4 regions of the Terrisporobacter muris genome follow, and region 1 is predicted to be linked to each of the others. Evidence: riboswitches for the same ligand, from Rfam matches in the RefSeq annotation. Region 1 holds a riboswitch; each other region holds the start of a gene.
What was found. Region 1 has a riboswitch for S-adenosylmethionine ahead of metK (methionine adenosyltransferase). Riboswitches for the same ligand answer to the same signal wherever they lie in the genome.

Region 1 (5,709 bases):
CATTATTATCTACTTAACAACCCTTCTTTTATAAATTTATTTAATTTATATGATAAATTAGAGTATCTGTCATTTATTCTATTATTTTTGATCATTTGTTCTAAATACTTAACATCACCAACTAATACAACAAGTTTTTTTGCCCTTGTTACTGCAGTATAGAGTAAATTACGACTTAGTAGCATAGGAGGAGCCCAAACTATAGGTATAACTACTACAGGGAATTCACTCCCTTGACTTTTGTGAATTGTAGTACAAAAACTATGATCAAGTTCATCTAGTTCATCATATTTATAAGAAGCAATTTTCACCTTATCAAAAAGTACAAAAACAGTCTTCTTATCTTTATCTATATGAAATATATATCCAATATCTCCATTGTATATACCTTCACCATTATCACTTTTGTCTTCTGTTTCCCATTTTTTCGTGTAGTTATTTCTAATTTGCATTACTTTGTCCCCTACTCTAAAAGTTCTCTTAGCAAACTCTTCTTCTTGTTTATATTTATTAGGAGGGTTAAGGTATTTTTGTAATTCTATATTTAGATTTGTTACACCTAGGTCACCTTTTCTCATGGATGTTAACACTTGTATATCTTTTAATTTATCAAAGTTATAAAACTTAGGTAGCCTTTCGCTAACAAGGCCTATTATTTCATTTAAAATTTCTTCGTTTGTATTTTTTCTCAAGAAGAAGAAATCTTTATTTTTAACATTTAAAAATAATGGTTCTCCATTATTTATCTTATGGGCATTTACTACTATCATACTTTCTCTTGCTTGCCTGAATATTTCATCTAATCGCACTGTCTTTATTACACCAGAATCGATTATATCTTTTAGAACATTTCCTGCTCCTACTGACGGTAACTGATCACTATCTCCAACTAAAAGTAACCTTGTTCCTAGTTTTATTGCTTTTAGCAGATTATACATTAATATAATATCAACCATAGATGCCTCGTCTAATATTATTACATCTGCCTCTATGGGGTCTTCTTCATCTTTAAAGAATGTTAATTCATCACCATCTGTGGAAAATCCCATTTCTAGAAGCCTATGAATAGTCTTAGCTTCTTTATTTGAAGTTTCACTCATTCTTTTAGCTGCCCTACCTGTTGGAGCACATAAAACTACCTTTTGATCGTTATTTTCAAATATTTTTATTATAGTATTTATAGTTGTAGTTTTTCCTGTACCAGGACCACCTGTAATAATTGTTACTCCATTATTTATAGCTTCTTTTACTGCTAAGATTTGATTATTGGCTAAACTTATTTCATCTTCTTTTTCAACAATTTTTATTTCTTCATCTATATTAATATGTAAATCTTTAGTTTCATGTTGAGATAACTTTACAATTTCCTTACACACACCATTTTCACATATATAATACATCATTAAATATACTAAAATTTCTCCATCTCTATTTTCTAAATGTAATTTTTGATTGTATGCCAAATCTATGATTCCATTTTCTACAAATGTGGGCTCTACACCTAAAATTTTAACTGATTGTTCAATCAATACCCTTTTAGGCAAGTATGTATGACCACTCCCTAGACTTTGATTTAGTGTAAATAAAATACCTTGCATAATTCTATCTGGAGAATATTTATCTATACCAATCTTGCTAGCTATATCATCAGCTATTCTAAATCCTATACCTCTTACTTCTTCTGCTAATCTGTATGGATTTTTATTTATCACTTCTAAAGACTTATCTTTGTATTTTTTATATATTCTTAAACAATAATTAGGAGTTATTCCATAAGGAGATAGTTGTATTATTATATTTCTAAGCTCTCTATTTTCTTCATAGCTCTCTTGGATTTGCTTGACTTTTTTCATACCTATTCCTTCTACTTCAGTTAATCTTTCTGGAGTATTTTGAATAATATTTAAAGTATCTACACCAAATTTATCTATTATCCTTTTAGCCATTTTTTCGCCTATTCCATGAATCATACCTGAAGATAAATAAACATAAATACCTTCTAAAGAAGACGGTGTAACAGGCATAAAGCTTTGTACCTCAAATTGAGAACCATAAATTTTATGATTAATCCATTTTCCTTCAACCTCTATACTTTCTCCTACAGATAAAGTTGGCATACAGCCTACAATAGTTATTTCATCATTTTCATTAGCTAAAGATGCTATAGTGTAACCATTCTCTTCATTTTTAAAGACTATATCGCTAACCATTCCTTGTAATTTTTCCATTTTAATTCTCCTAAAATCATTTATTAACTCATACTTATAATTATTAGTATTATAAGTATATTTTATGTTATCACTTAATGTAAAAAAAATAAAGAGCCGTATATTCTACAACTCTTTATTATTTATATTAATTATTAAAATTATTTTACTGAAGATTGTTTTCTTAATGTTTCAGCTTTGTCAGTTCTTTCCCATGGTAAATCAATGTCAGTTCTTCCAAAGTGTCCATAAGCAGCTGTTTGTCTGTATATAGGTTTTCTTAAGTCTAAGTCTCTTATTATAGCACCTGGTCTTAAGTCAAAGTTCTTATTAATTAATTCAACTAACTCAGCTTCTGACACTTTTCCTGTTCCAAATGTGTCAACAAATATAGATAATGGCTTAGCAACACCTATAGCATAAGCTAGTTCTATTTCACACTTATCTGCAAGTCCTGCAGCTACTATATTTTTAGCAACGTATCTTGCAGCATAAGCAGCCGATCTATCAACCTTAGTTGCATCTTTTCCTGAGAATGCTCCACCACCGTGTCTAGCATATCCTCCATAAGTATCTATTATTATTTTTCTTCCTGTTAAACCAGTATCTCCTTGTGGTCCACCTATAACAAATCTTCCTGTTGGATTTATGTATATTTTAGTTTCATCATCTAGTAAATCTGCTGGTATAACTTCTTTTATTACTAACTCTATTAAATCTTTTCTTATAGTTTCGTTATCCACATGTTCACTATGTTGAGTAGATATTAGTATAGTATGTACTCTTACTGGCTTATTTCCATCGTACTCTACTGTAACTTGAGTTTTACCGTCTGGTCTTAAATAATCTACTGTTTCATTTTTTCTTATTTCTGTTAATCTTCTAGATAATTTATGTGCTAAAGATATAGGTAATGGCATTAATTCTGGAGTTTCATTACATGCAAATCCAAACATTATACCTTGATCTCCTGCTCCTATAGCTTCTATTTCTTCTTCAGTTTGTTCTCCACTCCTACTTTCTAAAGCTTCATCAACTCCCATAGCTATATCTGATGATTGCTCGTCTATAGCAGTTATAACTGCACAAGTTTGACTATCAAATCCATACTTAGCTCTTGTATATCCTATTTCTTTTATTGTATCCCTAACTATTTTTTGTATATCTACATAAGCTTTTGTAGATATTTCACCTGCTACTAATACTAATCCTGTAGTTGTAGTTGTTTCACAAGCTACTCTTGATAAAGGGTCCTTCTCTAATAAAGCATCTAATATTGCATCTGAAATTTGGTCACACATTTTATCTGGATGGCCTTCAGTTACTGACTCCGATGTAAATAAATGTCTTGACATTGTACTTCCTCCTTTTTATTATGTATTTTTGTCAATTTGGGTAAAAATAAAACCTCTTCTTTGACAGAAGAGGTTAATTATCACATAAAAATTCTAATTAACTAACCTCATCTCTCTAACGTTTCCGTTAAGTAGGATTTAGCACCGTCCCCCAAATATTGGAAGTGGTTGCTGGGCTTCATAGGGCCTGTCCCTCCGCCTCTCTTGATAAGGTGTAATCACGATTACACATATTTTAATATTACTTTTAACAACTATATGATAACCTTTTTTTGATATAGTGTCAAGAATTTATTTATTTTATGAACACTATTACACCTTGCATCATATGATTAATATATAAGTGTCTTTATGTTTATTAAAGTTATGTATTTTTTTATTAGGTAGTTCATATATTTTTGAAGGGAGGTAAGTTCCTATGTATTTAGCCAAAGTGAACTATAAAAAAGAAAATGTTATAGAAATATTAAGCTTAATACTCAAAGATATAATTAATGAAAATACCGTTGTTATTTGTATAGGAACGGATCGTGCTATAGGAGATGCTTTAGGTCCTTTAGTCGGTACTATGCTTAAAAATAGCGACTTTAAATACCCCGTTTACGGTACCCTAGATAATCCTATTCATGCCTTGAACATATATGAATCTATTGATCAAGTAAAAGAAAAACATCCTAACAGTGAATTCTTAGCTATTGATGCCTGCTTAGGTTCTATAAATAATATAGGAAATATCCAAATTAGAAAAGGACCCATTCTTCCAGGTAAAGGCGTAGGTAAAAAACTCCCGCAAATTGGATCTCATTCAATTGTAGGTATTGTAGATAAAGTAGATGAAAATAATAGATTTTCATTTAATAATGTTCGACTACATTTTATTCTCGAATTGGCTGAAACTATTGCTTTATCAATATTACTCTCAACTTAAACATAATCATCTATGTACTTATCTGAAAATTCGCTTTGTTAATGTGGCAACGGACTATAAATCTGGTTAGTTGCTCCATTAAGTAGTTGGATTTTATGTTTTATCCATATTTCATATAAAATATAAAATTCTTACAAATTAAAAAGGGCCGTACATACTAATTAAAATTATTATGACAGCCCTTTTATATTATTTTTTATTTCTTCTTTTAAATGTTCCACCTGTTTCTAATAAATCTAATGTACTTAATGATGAACCAGTTCCTCTTGCAACACAAGATAATGGATCGTCAGCAACTATTACATTAATTCCTGTTGCTTCTTCAATTCTCTTATCTAAATTCTTTAATAATGCTCCTCCACCTGTCATTACTATCCCAGATGTACTTATGTCAGCTGCCAATTCTGGTGGTATTTTTTCTAATACTACTCTAGTTGTAGCAACTATTTGCTTTATACATTCTTCTAAAGCTTCTGCTATTTCTTCTGAGCTTACTTCTATAGTTTCTGGAAGTCCTTTTATTATATTTCTACCACTTATTTTCATAAGCTTTTCTTCACTATCTTTCATAGCTGTCCCAATTTCCATTTTCAGCTTTTCTGCGCTTCTTTCACCTATAAGAAGATTATGCTTTTTCTTAATATAAGCTACTATGGCAGCATCAAACTTATCTCCACCTACTTTAATTGAGTCACTAACTACTGCTCCCCCAAGAGATATAACAGCTATATCCGTAGTTCCTCCACCTATATCTATTACCATATTCCCATTTGGTAGAGATATATCCATACCAGCACCAATCGCTGCTGCTATTGGTTCTTCTATTATATAAACTTCTCTTGCCCCAGCTTCTCTAGTTGCTTCTTCTACTGCCCTTTTTTCAACTTCTGTAACACCTGTTGGTACACACACCATTATTCTTGGCATTACAAGCCTTCTAAATCCTTTTTTCTCTACTATCTTTTCTGTAAAGTATTTTAACATTTTTTCAGTTGCTTCATAATCTGAAATAACACCATCTTTTAATGGTTTTATTGCCACTATATTTGCAGGTGTTCTACCTATCATTTTTCTCGCTTCATTTCCAACTGCTAAAACTGTATTTGTGTTTTTTTCAATCGCAACTACTGATGGTTCTTCTAATACGATACCCTTACCATCTACATATACTAAGACATTTGCCGTCCCTAAATCTATTCCTATATCTGCTCCAGCCATA
Region 2 (5,709 bases), on a different contig from region 1:
TAAAAGCATGATTGTAAGGAAAGCAGCACATTTTTCTATGTATGCTATCATAGGAGGAATTTCAATGCTTGTAATATATTCTTTCTCGAAACAAGTATTTTTATCTGCGTGCTTATCATTTACTTTTTCTGTTTTGTTTGCAGTATTTGATGAAAGATCTCAAATAGCTATAGATGGTAGAAATGGAAACTTAACTGATGTATTTATTGATGGTAGTGGAGCATTACTATCTATTTGTATTTTATCGATTTTATTTATAACAACAAAAGGAATAAAACATGTGTTTAGAAGAGAAGAGTGGTAAATTTAGATATAAAACCAAATAAATTCTTTTAAAAGGTGTATCAAAATTGAATATACCTAAAAAGTAGATAAGTAATATAATATAATTTTAAACAAAGTGCTAATTTTAAATTAGCACTTTTTAACTACAATAATTTTTTTAATATACTTAATATATTTTAGTAGTGTCATACAATTCAATTTTTTGTATCTCTTAGAATTATAATAAATTATGTAATCATCAATTTTAGATTATTATTTAGTTAAAAGTAAGTTTTGGGTAGTAAACTGTAAATTGTTGTCGTATTGCATAAAAAGAAATAATCAGGTTTATATACAAACCTGGGTATATTTATCATTAACCCAGGCTTTTCATTATTTTTATATTTTATAATGGATAATAGAATTCTGTTATTACATTGCTTTTTAAATAAACTGCTACTATAAATACTAAGATGCACCCTACTATAAAGGCTAAATCCAACCCTTTTAATTTCTCATAACTATACCAAGTTCTTTTTCTTTTCTTACCAAAAGATCTTAGTTCCATAGCATTTGAAACAGTTTCAATTCTTTTAATAGAAGAAGAAACTAATGGTACGAATATTGTAGTGTAATTTCTTAAAATCTCGCCGATGCTACCTTCGCCTTTGTGGAATGCTAGTCCCCTTGCTTGTTGAGCATCTAGAATATCTCTGTACTCACGTTGTACATCAGGGATATATCTAAATGCTATATTTACAGCATAAGCAATTTTATATGGTATACCTATTTTGTTCAAACTGCTGGCAAATTCACTTGGATGTGTTGTGAATATAAAAATAGCAGTTATTGGCATTAGTACTGCATATTTTAATGATATAGTTAAAACATAGAATAGAGTCTCTTTGTTTATATATGCATATCCTATGTTGATTAGTTCTGTGTTTGTTCCTACTAATTCACTTCCATACTGTGGCGTTATTAGTAGTATAAAAATTACGTTTATTATATTGAAAACAACCATTATCCATAGTAGTGGTTTTAATGTTTTTGATGGTATTTGTGCAAAATAAAGCATGATTGCACTAATTATTCCCATAACTAAGAACACTCTTATATCAAGAAACATTACTGTTATCATTGTCCAAGTAAGGAATAATAATATTTTACTTACACCACTTAATCTATGGAAAATAGAGTCACCCTCAATATATAGAGTTTGGGCTCTACTCATTGTCTTTCACCTATCTTTCATAATCAATAAAGAATTGTACAAAATCATCTGGAGTTTCCATACCAATAGCTTTTGCTAAAGTTGATAATGACGTTTCTTTTAAGTTTGCTTGTTTTATAATATTTTCATCAGTTAAAATACATGATGGTTTATTGTCTGCTATTTTTTTACCAGCAGAAAGTACCATGGCTCTATCACAATACTCTAGTGTTAATTGCATATCATGAGTTATAAGGATTATAGAAATTCCTTTGTTTGCTAAAGTTTTTATAAACTCCATAAACTCAGTGTAGTGTTTGTGATCTTGGCCAGCAGTTGGCTCATCAAGAATTATAACATCTGGATTTATTGCTAAAATAGATGCTATAGTTACTCTTTTCTTTTGACCGTAGCTAAGTGCTGTAACTGGCCAGTTTCTATAAGGGTATAGACCGCAAATTTTTAGCACTTCTTCAACTTTTGTATCTATTTCTTCTTTTGAATACCCTCTGCATTTTAATCCTAAGGCAATTTCGTCCTTTATCATATGTTGAGATATCATTTGATTTGGATTTTGCATCACATATCCTATGGAAGAACATCTTTTACTTATGCTCCAAGAGTCTATACACTCGTCTTTTAAGAAGATATTACCTTCTTTAGATTTTAATATTCCTGTTATAACTCTGCATAAAGTAGATTTTCCTGCACCATTGTTTCCTAGAACAGCTAGAATTTCACCTTTATTAAGGTGGAAAGATACATTTTCTAAAGTATTTTTATTTTTATCATGAGAGAATGTTAAGTTCATCACCTCTAGAATTTTTTCTTCCTTATTATTGTTCTTCATAGAAAGATTTTTAGATTCATTGTTGAACCAATTTTTAATTTTTTCTTTAGAGTCTTCGTCCAAGTTATTGAAGTCTCTTAAGTTATTTATTTTATCTAGATTGCAATTGGCATATTTCATAGCAGATACATAAAGAGGTTCTCTAAGTCCGCTTTTTGACAATATGTCTGATTTTAAGATATCATCAGGAGTACCAATAGCTTTAACTTCACCTCTGTCTATAACAATAACTTTATCAAAAGCTTGTTCTAGAACATCTTCAATTCTATGTTCAACTATTATAATAGTTTTGTTTGTTTTTTCATGAATACTATTAACTAACTCCATGACTTCTTTTCCGCTAGCTGGATCTAAGTTAGCTAAAGGCTCATCGAAAAGAAGTATTTCAGCATCATTGCCAAGAACTCCAGCTAATGAGACTCTTTGTTTTTGTCCTCCGGATAATTCATAAGGACTGTGATTAATAAAATCAACCATGTTTACTAATTCGAGTGCATTTACAACTTTAACTTTCATTTCTTTAACTGGTATGGCGTCATTTTCAAAGTTAAATGCAACATCTTCTCCAACAGAAAGGCCTATAAATTGAGAGTCTTGATCTTGCATTATTGTACCGACTTTTTTACTTACATCCGATAAACTTTTTTCATAAGGTTTAATATTATCTATTATAAGTTCGCCTTCAATTTCACCACTGTATGAAAAAGGAATAAGTCCGTTTATACAATGAGAAAGAGTAGATTTTCCAGAACCGCTTGGTCCTACTATTAAGACTTTTTCACCTTTATTTATAGTTATATCTATATTTTTTAAAGTTTTATCAACTACATTGTTGTATTTAAAACTAAAGTTTTTAAAACTTATCATTATATTCTCCTTATTTTTTACTTTATTTAGTCCTCGATTTTTAGATTGATATTTTAAGCAACGGAGATGGCTGAAGCGTAAGCAAAGCCATATCGTTGGCGCTATGTTATAAAAATTTTAAGCAACGGAGATGGCTGAAGCGCGAGCAAAGCCATATCGTTGGCGCCATAGTGGATTAAAGATTGAGACTTTAGTCCTCAATCTTTAATCCACTATTTTTTTTATTTGCTCTAACGAAACCTAGTATAGTTGGAACTCCAATACCTAAAAATACTATTCCATTTGTAAATATGGCAAGAGCAGCTTGAATTTTCATTTTGTCTAAAGGTTCACCCATAACAACTACGTCGAAACCAGCAGCAAATATAAATGCTAAGATAATACCAATCATACCTGTAATTACAAGATATGAAACGTGGAACTTATTGCATAAACCATCTTTTATGCTAAATTTCTTGCATCTGAAAACTAGGCCCATAAAAAGACCCATAATACCAGAGCTTGCTACCCAGCCCCACCAGATTCCCCAACCAGCAATCATGTCAGTCAGCATATGACCTAAAAAGCCCATTGAAAATCCAACTAATGGACCAAATAGAGCAGAAAAGATTGCAAGTAGTGCTATGGCAGGTTTTAATTGTGTATTGGGACCAATGGGAATTCCAACAAATCCTAAGGCTCCATAAAGAGCAGCAGCAACGCCGATTGTCACTATTGTTTTTGTATCTATTTTGATCATATTACTTGTATTTCTCCATTTCCTTTAATTCTATTTATTTTATTACCTTATAATTTGATTTTAAATCAGAAATAATTTAACTAAAATATGAGTTTTGATTAAAATTTTATATAAAAAAATCTCTTTCCGGTAAGAAAGAGATTATATACGTAATCTTATCTTCCAGAATTCTTCTGTAGGAATTAGCACCTTTGTCTTTCGACCGGTTGCTGGGTTTCATAGGGCCAGTCCCTCCACCTCTCTTGATAAGGAATATTTTATTTAAGTTCCAGCGTATATTTTATAAAAAAAGTCGAAATTTGTCAAGTTCAAAAATATAATTAGATAACTTATAAATATATTACAATTTAATAAGAAATATAGAGGAAAAGGTTATATTGGGATATATTAAACTTATATAAGGATTATGGAGGGAATATATGAGTAAATTAAAGAAAATTTTATCTGCCGTATTAGTGGTATGCACAATAATTACTTGTGGTTTTACAAAGAATGTTGATGCAGCCTCAGTATATGGTAACAGCAATTCAAACATAAGTAACGGAGGCTACTCAGCGACCAGAGGGAACTACTCTTATGTAAGAAGCAGTAAGATATACAAAAAAACTGAAGAGTCAAACTATTATTATATTTACAGAACTTATAAAAATGGAAGTACAAAAAAACAAATAGTAAATAATGCAGCAGAAGAGCCATACATAAATGTAGTTGGAAATTATATATATTATGTGGGAGTATATGATTCAGGTAACAACTATGGAATATATAGAGTTAAAACTGATGGTACAGGAAAAACTAAATTAATAGGAAATTACGGATATAATTCATTTATTGTACAAGATAATTACTTATACTACATAAAGGAAACAACGAATAGTAATTATGATGAAGTGTCATCTTTATGTCGTTATAACTTATCAACTAAGAAAACTGTATCAACTTTATATACTACAACATCTAGATATATAGGTGACATGTCATTATCTGGAGATTATATATACATATCAGCTATAGGGGATGAGACTTCTATAATCTACAAAATAAACAAAAAAACTAAGTCTAGAACAACAGTTTATAAATATAAATCAGGCAAAAAAGAAGAGTCTTGTATAGATGATATGGTTTATTATAAAGGAAATATATACTATACAATTTATAATGATAAAAATCTTTATGATGAAAATGACGATACTTGCCAAGTATACAAAATATCTTCTACTGGAAAAAATAACAAACGTTTATCAAAGCATTTTACTAAAGGCATAAATTTATATAATAATAAAATGTATTATATCAATACAAATGGTAGTATATGCTCAATGAAGTTAGATGGAAGCAGCCGAAAGACTATAAAAAAAGCAAGTAAAAATCAATGGTATTACAGTATAAATACTTCGAATAGTAGAATGTATTTTGGAAGAGTTGTAATTGATTCATATGATCCATTTGAAGGAGTGCTTAGTGATAATATATATAGAACGACTTTAACAGGTGCATCTATGGTTAAGATGTAACTTTTTTATAAATAAATGCTGTAGCATAAGTGACTAAACCTATGCTACAGCATTTTGTATTATCTTTTAAATTTAATAATTAAGTTGTACATTACTATTATCTTTTAAATATTCGTGCTTATCCATATCAATATCATTATTTATAAAGTCTTGTAAAACTTGTCTTGAGTTTAAATCATATAGCCAAACCCATCCGGCGTTTTTATATTTACCGCCTTTAACATGGACGTTATCGATTATTGGGAATTGTCCTTGTTTTATA
Region 3 (5,709 bases), on a different contig from region 1:
CTTGGTCAAAACATTTTTTTCCCATAACTACTACATCTATATTTTCTAAAAATTTATCATGGCTCCACTTGTTTTCTGTATTTAAAGTAGAATTATATAGATTATAAATCTGAAAATAAAGGTGTAATGCATGCTTGTGGTCATGATGCTCATTTAACAATAGCCCTAGGACTTTGTAAAATATTAAATAAATTTAGATATAGGTTAAAAGTAAATGTTAAGTTTATTTTTCAACCTGGAGAAGAGATTGGTGGTGGTAAAATAATAATAAATAATGGCGTTTTAGAAAACCCAAAAGTAGACTATATCTTTGCATTACATGTTGCTCCTCACCTCTTATGTGGGTCTATGGAAATAAAAGCAGGTATAATGGCAGCTTCCACTGATAGATTGCATATCACTGTAAAAGGTAAAAAAAGTCACGGAGCTTATCCTAATGAGGGTATTGAGGCAATAGTTACTTCATCTTATTTAATTTCATCCTTACAAACTATTGTAAGCCGAAATATAGATCCCAATCACTCCGTCGTCATCACCTTTGGTAAAATTTTGGGTAGAGAAAAAGGAAATATAATTTGCGACGAAGTTAATTTAGTGGGAACCTTAAGAACACTAAATAATGAGGATAGAAATTTATCAAAGAAAAGAATAAAAGAAATTTGCACTCATGTTGGCGAGACTTTCAATAGTTCCATTACTATTGATATAAAAGAAGGCATCCCTCCCTTAATAAATGATGCAGAGTTAGTAAGTAAAATCATAAGAAATGGAGTTGAACTTTTAGGTAATGATAACGTAATTATAAAGGATAAATCTTCCTTGGGAGCTGAAGATTTTGCGTATTTTTTACAAAAAACAAAGGGTGCTTTTTTCAATATAGGATGTGCTAATGATACTATTAATTCTCCCATACATACTTCCACATTTAATATCGATGAAAACTGCTTGCTTATAGGTGTACTTTTACAATAAAAAAATATTTTTATGTTTCAATAAAAGGAGGTATATATGAGAAAGGCATTGTTATTGATTATATTAATATCTACTACTATTATTTTTTATGGTTGCAATAAAAATTCAAATGAAGACAACCCTGTTTCCCTGTATTCTGTAGATATAAGTTCACTAAATAATAAAAAAATATTGGATGTAATACATGATGAAAGTTTAGAAGAAGGTGTTTATCAAATAATAACAGATAGTAATAAATATATTTTTTTCAAAGGTCTCAAAAATGAATATGTAGATATAGATTCAACACTTGATAATAAAACTCTAATAATAAGTTGTAATACTTCAACATCTTCAGAAGATAGCAATAAGCTTTATGTTATAAGAGAAAAAAATACTACTTCTTCAAGCGATAAAAATATATTTTTTGATACCATTCTTTTAAAAATAAATGATAACGAAGTTCCTTTTAAATCTATTCAAACAATATAAAAAGCTCATTAAAAATGAGCTTTTTATATTTCATGCAATTTCCACTTACTTCCCTTATATCTAGTAATAAAAAATATTGCTCTAAATATCCAGTCAATACTCATAGCTACCCATACACCAAAAACTCCCATATTCATATATCTTCCCAATATATAACTGAAACCAATTCTAAAAATCCACATAGATAAAGTAGCAACTATCATACAAAATTTAACATCATTTGCTGCACGAAGAGTGTTTGGAAGTACAAAAGAAACAGTCCAAATAATAATTGATAAGCTTCCATGATAAAAAATAATATTCCTTGAAACCCTTGCTGTATAATCAGATAAATTATATGCTTTTAAAATTAATGGCATACTTATAAAGGTAATTATAACCGCTAATAATATGCTTAAGGTACATATTTTAACTAATTTTCTTGTATAATATTTTGTTTGATTATAATCTCCTGCTCCTATGCATTGGGATGTTACAGAAAGGGTTGCTTGACTAATCGCCATACCCGGTATTATTTGAAAAAGTCCAACTGAATTTGCCACAGCATTGGCTGCAATAGCTGCTGTTCCAAAAGTTGAAATCAAATTTAGCACAATAATTTTTCCAAGTTGAAACATACCATTTTCCAAACTGTTAGGAACACCTATATAAAGTATTTTTCTAATTAATGTTCTATCAAACTTCTTACATATTTTTTTAGATAAATGAATTTGTAAATTTTCATTTCTTATTAAGACAAAAATCACTACAGCAGCCACAACTCTAGAAAAAACTGTTGGTATAGCTGCACCTGCAATTCCTATCTTAAAAATATATATTAGAAAATAATTCCCTATAAAGTTTATTAAGTTCATCATAATTGATATTTTCATGGTGATTTTTGAATTTCCCATAGCTCTAAATAGTGCTGCCCCACCATTATATATTGCTATAAAAGGAATTGACATAAATACTATAGTTAAATAAGTATTAGAATAGCTCATAACATCTTTTTCTATGTGTCCAAAAACTATATTAAGAATAAAATATTTGCTTAAATATCCAATTATCATGACAGTAATCGAGCTTAAAAATAGAAAAAGGATAAGTTGATCTGCACTTTTACATGCTTTATCTTCTTTCTTTTGGCCCAAATATTGGCCTGCTACAACAGCTCCCCCTGTTGCAAGAGCTGTAAAAATATTCATTATAAGAATATTTATACTATCTACTAATGATACTGCTGATACAGCTGATTCCCCTATACTTGCAATCATAATAGAATCAACTAAACCTACTGTCACTAGTAAAAATTGCTCTATTATTAAAGGAAAAATAAGTTTATATAAACTTTTATCAGAGAATAAATATCCATTTGCTTTTGAAGTAACTTCCATAGTATACCCTCCTTGAAATTTTTACCAATAACAATTATAGCAGATATTCACTTTGTATACATAAGTTTCAATCCCTTTAATATAAAAAAGAAGATGAATGTTATCACCTTCCTTTTTCTTAGTTCTATAATGATGCTTTTTCTAAAGCTTGATTTAAATCCCAAATTAAATCATCTATATCTTCTATTCCCACAGAAACTCTTATCATATCTGGAGTAACTTCTGCCAATTCTTGTTCTTTTTCATTTAATTGAGCATGAGTTGTACTAGCTGGATGAATTACCAGTGATTTAGCATCTGCAACATTAGCAAGGTGAGAGAATATTTGAAGGGATTCTATAAATTTAATTCCTGCTTCCAATCCTCCTTTTATTCCAAAAGTAAATATAGACCCTGGTCCCTTAGGTAAATATTTTTGACCTAAGTCATAATATTTATTTCCTTTTAAACCTGGATAGTTTACCCAAGCAACTTTAGGGTGATTATTTAAAAATTCTGTAATTTTCTTAGTATTTTCCACATGTCTTTCCACCCTCAAAGATAAAGTCTCAAGTCCTATTAATAATTGGAATGCACTTTGTGCACTTAGAGATGCTCCTGTATCTCTTAAGTATTGAGCCAATAACTTTGTAGCATAAGCTGACTTTCCGCAATCCTTAGCATAATTTAATCCATTATAAGATAAGTCTGGTTCTGTTAAGCATGGGAATTTTCCACTTTCTATCCAATCAAAGTTACCACTATCAACTACTACTCCACCTAAAGTTGTTCCATGTCCACCTATAAATTTTGTAGCTGAATGAACAACTATGTCTACCCCATAATCAAATACTTTTACTAAATAAGGTGTTCCAAAAGTATTATCTAACATAAATGGAATTTTAGCTTCATGAGCTATCTCTGCAATTTTTTCTATATCAATAATATTTATTCCTGGATTTCCTATAGTTTCTGCATAAACAAGTCTTGTTTTATCATTTATAGCATCTCTAAAACTTTCTGGATCATCAGGATTTACAAAATGAGTTGTTATCCCTAGTTTAGGTAACATATTTGATAATAAATTAAATGTTCCACCATAAATTGTTGGTGCAGCAACTATTTCATCACCAGCTTGAAGTATATTTAATATAGCTGCATTTATTGCCCCCATTCCTGAAGAAAAAGCCACAGCTCCTACTCCACCTTCAAGTAGTGCCATTCTTTCCTCAAATACAGCCACAGTTGGATTTGATATTCTTGAGTAAATATGTCCATCTGTTTTTAAAGCAAATAAATCTGCACCATGAGCCACACTTTCAAAGCAATATGATGTTGTTTGATAAATTGGAACTGCTCTAGCTCCCGTAGATGAATCTGGTTGTTGTCCCCCATGAATTTGTAATGTTGCAAAGCCTAACTTTCTTTCACTCATTATTTGTATCCCCCTTGTTATTTAATATAAATAATATTAAACAATATATAAAAAACCTTACAAGTTATATCTCATAATATAAAAAAGACTCTTTTATCTTAAAGATAAAAGAGTCTTAATAATCTAAGATTTATCTCTTATCTTTCTTATGTTTCCATAAGTAGGATTTAGCACCTATCTAATATAGGTTGCTGGACTTCTTTGGGCCTATTCCCTCCATCACTCTTGATAAGATTTTTTACTATTAATTTAATAAGTTAATTGTATACATGTTTTTATTATCTTGCAATAAAAAAATTATTTTTTTTGAGCTACTCTAAGTTTTGCACTTCTAGCTCTTGGATTTCTTTCAATTTCTTCATCACTAGGAAGTATTGGTTTTCTTGTTATAATCTTAACTTCTGACTTTTTATTACATTGACAAATTGGAAGCTCTGGTGGACATACACAACTTAAAGCTAAGTCTTTGAATTCATTTTTAACTATTCTATCTTCTAAAGAATGGAAAGTTATTATACAAACTCTTCCTCCCTTATTCATCATAGATACAGCATCCTCTATCATTTTATTTATTACACCAAGCTCATTGTTTACTTCTATTCTTATAGCTTGAAATGTTCTCTTCGCAGGGTGTGGTCCATCTATTCTAGCTTTTTTAGGTATTGCTTTTTTGATAACATCAACAAGCTCACCAGTTTTTTCAATTGGACCATTCGCTTCTCTTTCTTCTACTATGAATTTTGCAATTCTTTTTGCCCAATTATCTTCACCATAATCTTTGATTATCTTAGCTAATTGTTCTTCACTATAAGTGTTTACCACGTCATAAGCAGAAAAATCTTTTCTAACGTCCATTCTCATATCTAATGGTGCATCATGCATATAAGAAAATCCTCTATCAGCTTCATCAAGTTGATGAGAAGATACACCTAAATCAGCAAGTACTCCATCTATTTTGTAAACACCTATTTTTTCCAGCTCTGATTTGAGATTTTCAAAATTACTGTGTACAAATCTTACTCTATCTGAGTACTCAGCTAATCTTTCTTTTGCCGTAGCTATGGCATTTTTATCTTGATCAAATCCTATAAATAATCCTTTATCAGATAATCTCTTTACTATTTCTTTTGAATGACCTGCACCACCCATGGTACAGTCAACATATACTCCATCTTCTTTTATGTCTAAATTTTCAATACATTCATCTAGTAGTACTGACACATGATTAAATTCCATTTTTTCTTCTCCTTAAGAGTTACTAGTTAGCCTCTATTTTTCTTCTTTGATAATATTTTATGTAAAATCAAACAAACTATAATTGTTACTAAACTTATTACTTGAGCCATTCTAAGTTGACCAATCATAAGAGAATCTGTTCTAAGTCCTTCTATGAAAAATCTTCCTATAGAATATAATATTAAATAAGTTATAGCCAATTGACCTTCATATTTTTTCTTTTTTCTAAAACACCATAAG
Region 4 (4,790 bases), on a different contig from region 1:
ACTTTGTAACAAAGATAGATGCAACAGAAGGGCCTTTAAGATGGATAGAAATAGCACCGAAAGAAAGTGAATGGGTAACTATAGTTCTATACGATAAAAACCTTATGAAAGCTCAATATCCAGATGCTAATACAGATTATAAAACAGTTATATTAAGTACGGAATATCTAGATAATGCGTATATAGAAATGAAAGCTAAAGGTGTTGAAGTAACTGATATAGTAACTATGCCTTATGCTAGATTATTCACATTTAAAGATCAAGATAATAACGAATATTTATTACGTGAAGATAAATTTTAAATAAAAAATGTTTGACAATTCCAAACATTCATATTAATATTAATTACAAATGAAAAATAATTAAAACAAATATTGAGAAGAGGAGAAATGGTGTTATGAAAAATTCAATAATTGCAATAAAATTAAATATACAACTTCATCATCACCATCATAGAACCAAGGGATTGTAAATTATGAAATTTAATTCATAGATACAAGCCCTTTTAGTGTTGTTAAAAAGGCTTGTATCTATGGTGGAATATATATAACAAATATTAACCACATAGGTATTAGCCTATGTGGTTTTTTTATTGCAATAATAAAAGATTAAATTATTAGGAGGAGAAAGAAATGAAAAAGATATCAAAGAAATTAATAATGGGATTAGCGGTTTTAGCAATTATGGTAGGAGCAGTAGGATGCAACAAAAAGAATGTGACTTCCGATGATAATGAAATAGTAATCGGATATGATAATACATACTTCCCAATGGGATATTTAGATGATAATGGAGATACAGTAGGGTTTGATGTGGATTTAGCTAAAGAAACCTTTAAAAGATTAAATATGGATGTTAAGTTCCAAAGTATAGATTGGTCAATGAAAGAAACTGAATTAAATTCAGGAAATATAGATGCTATATGGAATGGATACTCATTAACTGAAGAAAGAAAAGCAAAGGTTACTTATACAGATGCATATATGAAAAATAGCCAACTTATAGTGACATTAAAAAATTCGACAATTAAAAGTAAAGAAGATTTAAATGATAAGGTAGTAGGTACTCAACAAGGGTCTGCAGGATTAGAAGCATTAGAAAAAGATTCAGAGATATTAAATAGTTTAGATGGTTCGCCAATTTTATATGATACTTTTGATAAAGTCTTTAGAGATTTAGAAGCTGGAAGAATAGATGCTTTAGTTGGAGATGAAACTTTAGTTAAATATTATATAAGTAAAAAGGGTGAAGAAAAGTATAAAATATTAGATGATAATTTTGGAACAGAAGACTATGTTGTTGCATTTAGAAAAGAAGATATTGAACTTAGAGATAAAGTTAACAATACAATAAATGAGATAAAAGATGATAAAGTCTTTGATGAAATTTATAATAAATGGTTTGGAAAAGCTAAATAATATGTAAAAATTAAGAAATATAGATTAAGATACACAAGGAGGAAATTTCACTATGATAGAAGGATTAAAAGTTACATTATTAGTATTTTTTATAACGCTGATAATATCAATACCACTTGGAATTATGATAGGCTTTTTAAGAATATCCAAAAATAAAATAATAAGTCAAATAGCAAATTTATACATACTAATTATGAGAGGAACCCCCCTATTATTACAACTAGTATTTGTATTCTTTGGGCTTCCTTTAATGGGAATAGTATTTGATAGATTTGATGCTGTAATTGTAGCATTTTCACTAAATTATGCAGCTTATTTTGCTGAAATATTTAGAGGGGGGATCCAATCTATAGACAAAGGGCAATATGAAGGAGCTTTTGTATTAGGATTTAGCAAATTTGATATGTATAGAAGAATAGTTTTCCCTCAAGTTATAAAAAGAGTATTACCAGCTATGTCAAATGAAGTAATAACATTAATTAAAGACACAGCTATAGTATATGCCATAGGTTTAAATGATATATTAAGAATTGCTCAAATAGCACAAAATCGCCAAGCGAGTATAGTACCTTTAATAGAAGCTGGTGCAGTATATTTAGTGCTAATTGGAATTTTAACAATAATGTTTAAAAAAATTGAAAATAAATATGCGTATTATAGATAAATAGAGGTGAGACAAATATGCTAAAAGTAAAAAATTTAAATAAATCTTTTGGGGAGAATAAAGTATTAAATAATATAAATTTTGAAGTTAATACTGGAGAAGTATGTGTGATTTTAGGAAAATCAGGTGCAGGAAAAACTACAATTCTTAGATGTATAAATGGTCTTGAAACTTTTGATGATGGAGAAATTATAGTAGATAATTATGTAATGAAAGATAAAAGTCATATATCAAAGAATAGAGATAAAATAGGAATGGTATTCCAAAACTTTAACTTGTTTCCACATATGTCAGTATTGGAAAATATAATATCAGCACCAATAAATGTTCTTAAAAAACCAAAAGAAGATGCAATTAAACAAGCAAAAGATATTTTAAAAATGGTAGATTTAGAAGATAAAGTAGATGCTTATCCTTATGAATTATCTGGTGGTCAATGTCAAAGAGTTGCCATAGCAAGGGCATGTGCATTAACGCCAAAAGTTCTTTGTTTTGATGAGCCAACATCTGCGTTGGATGTTGATTCAATAGAAAAAGTTTTAAAAATTATAAGAAATCTAAAGGCTAAAGGTATGGCAATTCTAATAATAACTCATGATATAGGATTTGCTAATGATATCAATGATAAAATTATAAAAATAGGAAGCTAAGAATTAAAGAAAAATAAAAATATAAAAAATTAATTATACAATTTACATTAAAAAGAAACAGTGCTATGATAATTATCAAATTAAAAAATAAAAAATCTCTTATCTAGAGTGGTGGAGGGACTGGCCCTATGAAACCCGGCAACCAGTATATTTTTATATACACGGTGCTAAATCCTGCAGTAGGTTTACTGAAAGATAAGTATAAATTCGCTATTAAAACTTGAGTTTATACTCAAGTTTTTTTGTTTTAGAGGAATTAAAGTTTAACTAATGGAGGAATTAGAGAGATTTTTATTATCAATTTAAGGGGGATATTATTATGAAATCAAAAAAATTATTAAGTGTAGTGATGAGTGCGCTACTATGTGTATCATTAGCTGGATGTGCAACATCATCTGAATCTAAGGATGATAAAATAATCAAAGTAGGAGCTACATTAGTTCCAGGTGGTGAATTATTAGAAAAGTTGAAACCACTTATAGAAGAAAAAGGATATGGTTTAGAAGTTGTGACATTTAATGATTATATTTTACCTAATGAATCATTAAACAATGGAGAAATAGATGCTAATTTATTTCAACATAAGCCTTATTTAGATGAAGCAGTAAAAAGCAAAGGTTATGAAATAATGGCAGGGTCTAAGCTATATGTTTGTCCAGGAGTGTTATATTCTAAGAAAATAAACTCTATAGATGAATTTAAGAGTGGAGATACAATTGCTATAAGTGATAACGCTGCTTCTGCATCAAAGTCTTTAAGATATTTAGAAAGTGAAGGACTAATCACTTTAAAAGAAGGTGATATAGTAGGGGTTAATGACATTATTAAAAATCCAAAAAATTTAGATTTTGTTCAATTAGATGTGGCACAAATACCACCATCATTAGAAGATGTTACTGCTGGATTTGTTGATACAACTTATGCTATACCTGCAGGACTTAGTGCAGAAGAAGACGGAATCTATACAGCACCAGTAAATGATGAATATGCAAATTTACTTGCTTATAGAACGAAAGACAAAGATAATGAGAAAATAAAAGTATTAGAAGAGGTTCTTACATCTGATGAATGTAGAGAAATTATAGAATCTAAATATAAAGGAATTGTAATACCTGTATTTTAATATTAATACAGCCACTAAAATAAAAATATACATATAATTAGGAAAAAATATTTATTATGTTGTAATATTTTGTCTAATACTTATATATTAATTATAAAAATATTAAATCAAGGTTGTAGCTATATGAATGAATGACTTAGATTGATCTTAGACAGTATTTCTTTTCCAATATGGATAAAGGATTTAAGTTTCATCAGTGTTGGATTTTTCCTCTAATATATGAAAATGATAAAATACTGAAAATTGTAGGATGGGGATTGATGAATTAATTATAGTAGGGGAACTTCATGATATAGGCAAAATAGGGATTAGCGAAGAAATATTAATAAAAGAAGCTTGAGAGATGTGCTGGAACTCAGTTTTACCAAGTTGTTGAAAAATTTATTGAATGTATCAGATAGGAAATTTATGACAAGTAATTTAAAAATCACCATGATTGAATAGCAATACAAACATGGTATAATATAAATGTATTAAAAACTTAAACTATTTTGGAGGATAACATGGCAGGAAATATATTTGGGAAAATGGCAGCAGATACATTAGGTTTATCTGATATAGGTAAGATAATAGATCCAAATGACTTTAACAAAGTTGATGGAGATGACTACATAATGAATGAAGATGGTGAAAAAATCTACTTTGTTATAAAATCAAAATCAGATGAATACGTATTTACGAACAGAGGTCTAATACATGTAGATGGTGCATCTGCTGTAAGTAAAAAAAGAGTAGTAAAAAGACATGAGTTTCGTAGTGAAAATGTTCATTCAGTAACATTAGAAACTGCAGGAACAGTAGATTTAGATGTGGAAATTAAGTTTAGTTTTGCAGATAATTACTTTAGTATAGATGTTGATAAAAAACAAATAGAGCAACTAAAAGACTTATATAAAGCTTTATTTGAAATTGGAAAAATCCAACATAAGAATAGA

Region 2: it holds a riboswitch for S-adenosylmethionine, as region 1 does, so the genes downstream of both, NSA58_RS09995 (ECF-type riboflavin transporter substrate-binding protein) here and metK (methionine adenosyltransferase) in region 1, are expected to answer to the same signal.
Region 3: it holds a riboswitch for S-adenosylmethionine, as region 1 does, so the genes downstream of both, NSA58_RS01980 (O-acetylhomoserine aminocarboxypropyltransferase/cysteine synthase family protein) here and metK (methionine adenosyltransferase) in region 1, are expected to answer to the same signal.
Region 4: it holds a riboswitch for S-adenosylmethionine, as region 1 does, so the genes downstream of both, NSA58_RS15770 (MetQ/NlpA family ABC transporter substrate-binding protein) here and metK (methionine adenosyltransferase) in region 1, are expected to answer to the same signal.

What each region holds. Positions count from the first base shown of each region.
Region 1 covers NZ_JANKBY010000184.1:1,182-6,890, forward strand. The annotation lists gene NSA58_RS13080 (ComF family protein) at 1-3, opposite strand, end outside; gene recD2 (SF1B family DNA helicase RecD2) at 6-2,228, opposite strand; gene metK (methionine adenosyltransferase) at 2,369-3,562, opposite strand; SAM riboswitch class I at 3,667-3,776, opposite strand; gene yyaC (spore protease YyaC) at 3,981-4,490, shown strand; gene mreB (rod shape-determining protein) at 4,680-5,708, opposite strand.
Region 2 covers NZ_JANKBY010000109.1:1,398-7,106, forward strand. The annotation lists gene NSA58_RS09980 (VanZ family protein) at 1-304, shown strand, start outside; gene NSA58_RS20985 (CDP-glycerol glycerophosphotransferase family protein) at 527-676, shown strand; gene NSA58_RS09985 (energy-coupling factor transporter transmembrane component T family protein) at 671-1,498, opposite strand; gene NSA58_RS09990 (ABC transporter ATP-binding protein) at 1,509-3,194, opposite strand; gene NSA58_RS09995 (ECF-type riboflavin transporter substrate-binding protein) at 3,385-3,933, opposite strand; SAM riboswitch class I at 4,086-4,185, opposite strand; gene NSA58_RS10000 (DUF5050 domain-containing protein) at 4,353-5,447, shown strand; gene NSA58_RS10005 (LCP family protein) at 5,520-5,709, opposite strand, start outside.
Region 3 covers NZ_JANKBY010000012.1:623-6,331, forward strand. The annotation lists gene NSA58_RS01960 (dihydrofolate reductase family protein) at 1-160, opposite strand, end outside; gene NSA58_RS01965 (M20 metallopeptidase family protein) at 97-972, shown strand; gene NSA58_RS01970 (hypothetical protein) at 1,009-1,443, shown strand; gene NSA58_RS01975 (MATE family efflux transporter) at 1,467-2,819, opposite strand; gene NSA58_RS01980 (O-acetylhomoserine aminocarboxypropyltransferase/cysteine synthase family protein) at 2,944-4,233, opposite strand; SAM riboswitch class I at 4,368-4,468, opposite strand; gene rsmH (16S rRNA (cytosine(1402)-N(4))-methyltransferase RsmH) at 4,531-5,469, opposite strand; gene lgt (prolipoprotein diacylglyceryl transferase) at 5,496-5,709, opposite strand, start outside.
Region 4 covers NZ_JANKBY010000272.1:200-4,989, reverse strand. The annotation lists gene NSA58_RS15790 (VOC family protein) at 1-302, shown strand, start outside; gene NSA58_RS15785 (amino acid ABC transporter substrate-binding protein) at 633-1,418, shown strand; gene NSA58_RS15780 (amino acid ABC transporter permease) at 1,471-2,082, shown strand; gene NSA58_RS15775 (amino acid ABC transporter ATP-binding protein) at 2,100-2,732, shown strand; SAM riboswitch class I at 2,829-2,934, shown strand; gene NSA58_RS15770 (MetQ/NlpA family ABC transporter substrate-binding protein) at 3,052-3,855, shown strand; gene NSA58_RS15765 (PH domain-containing protein) at 4,359-4,790, shown strand, end outside.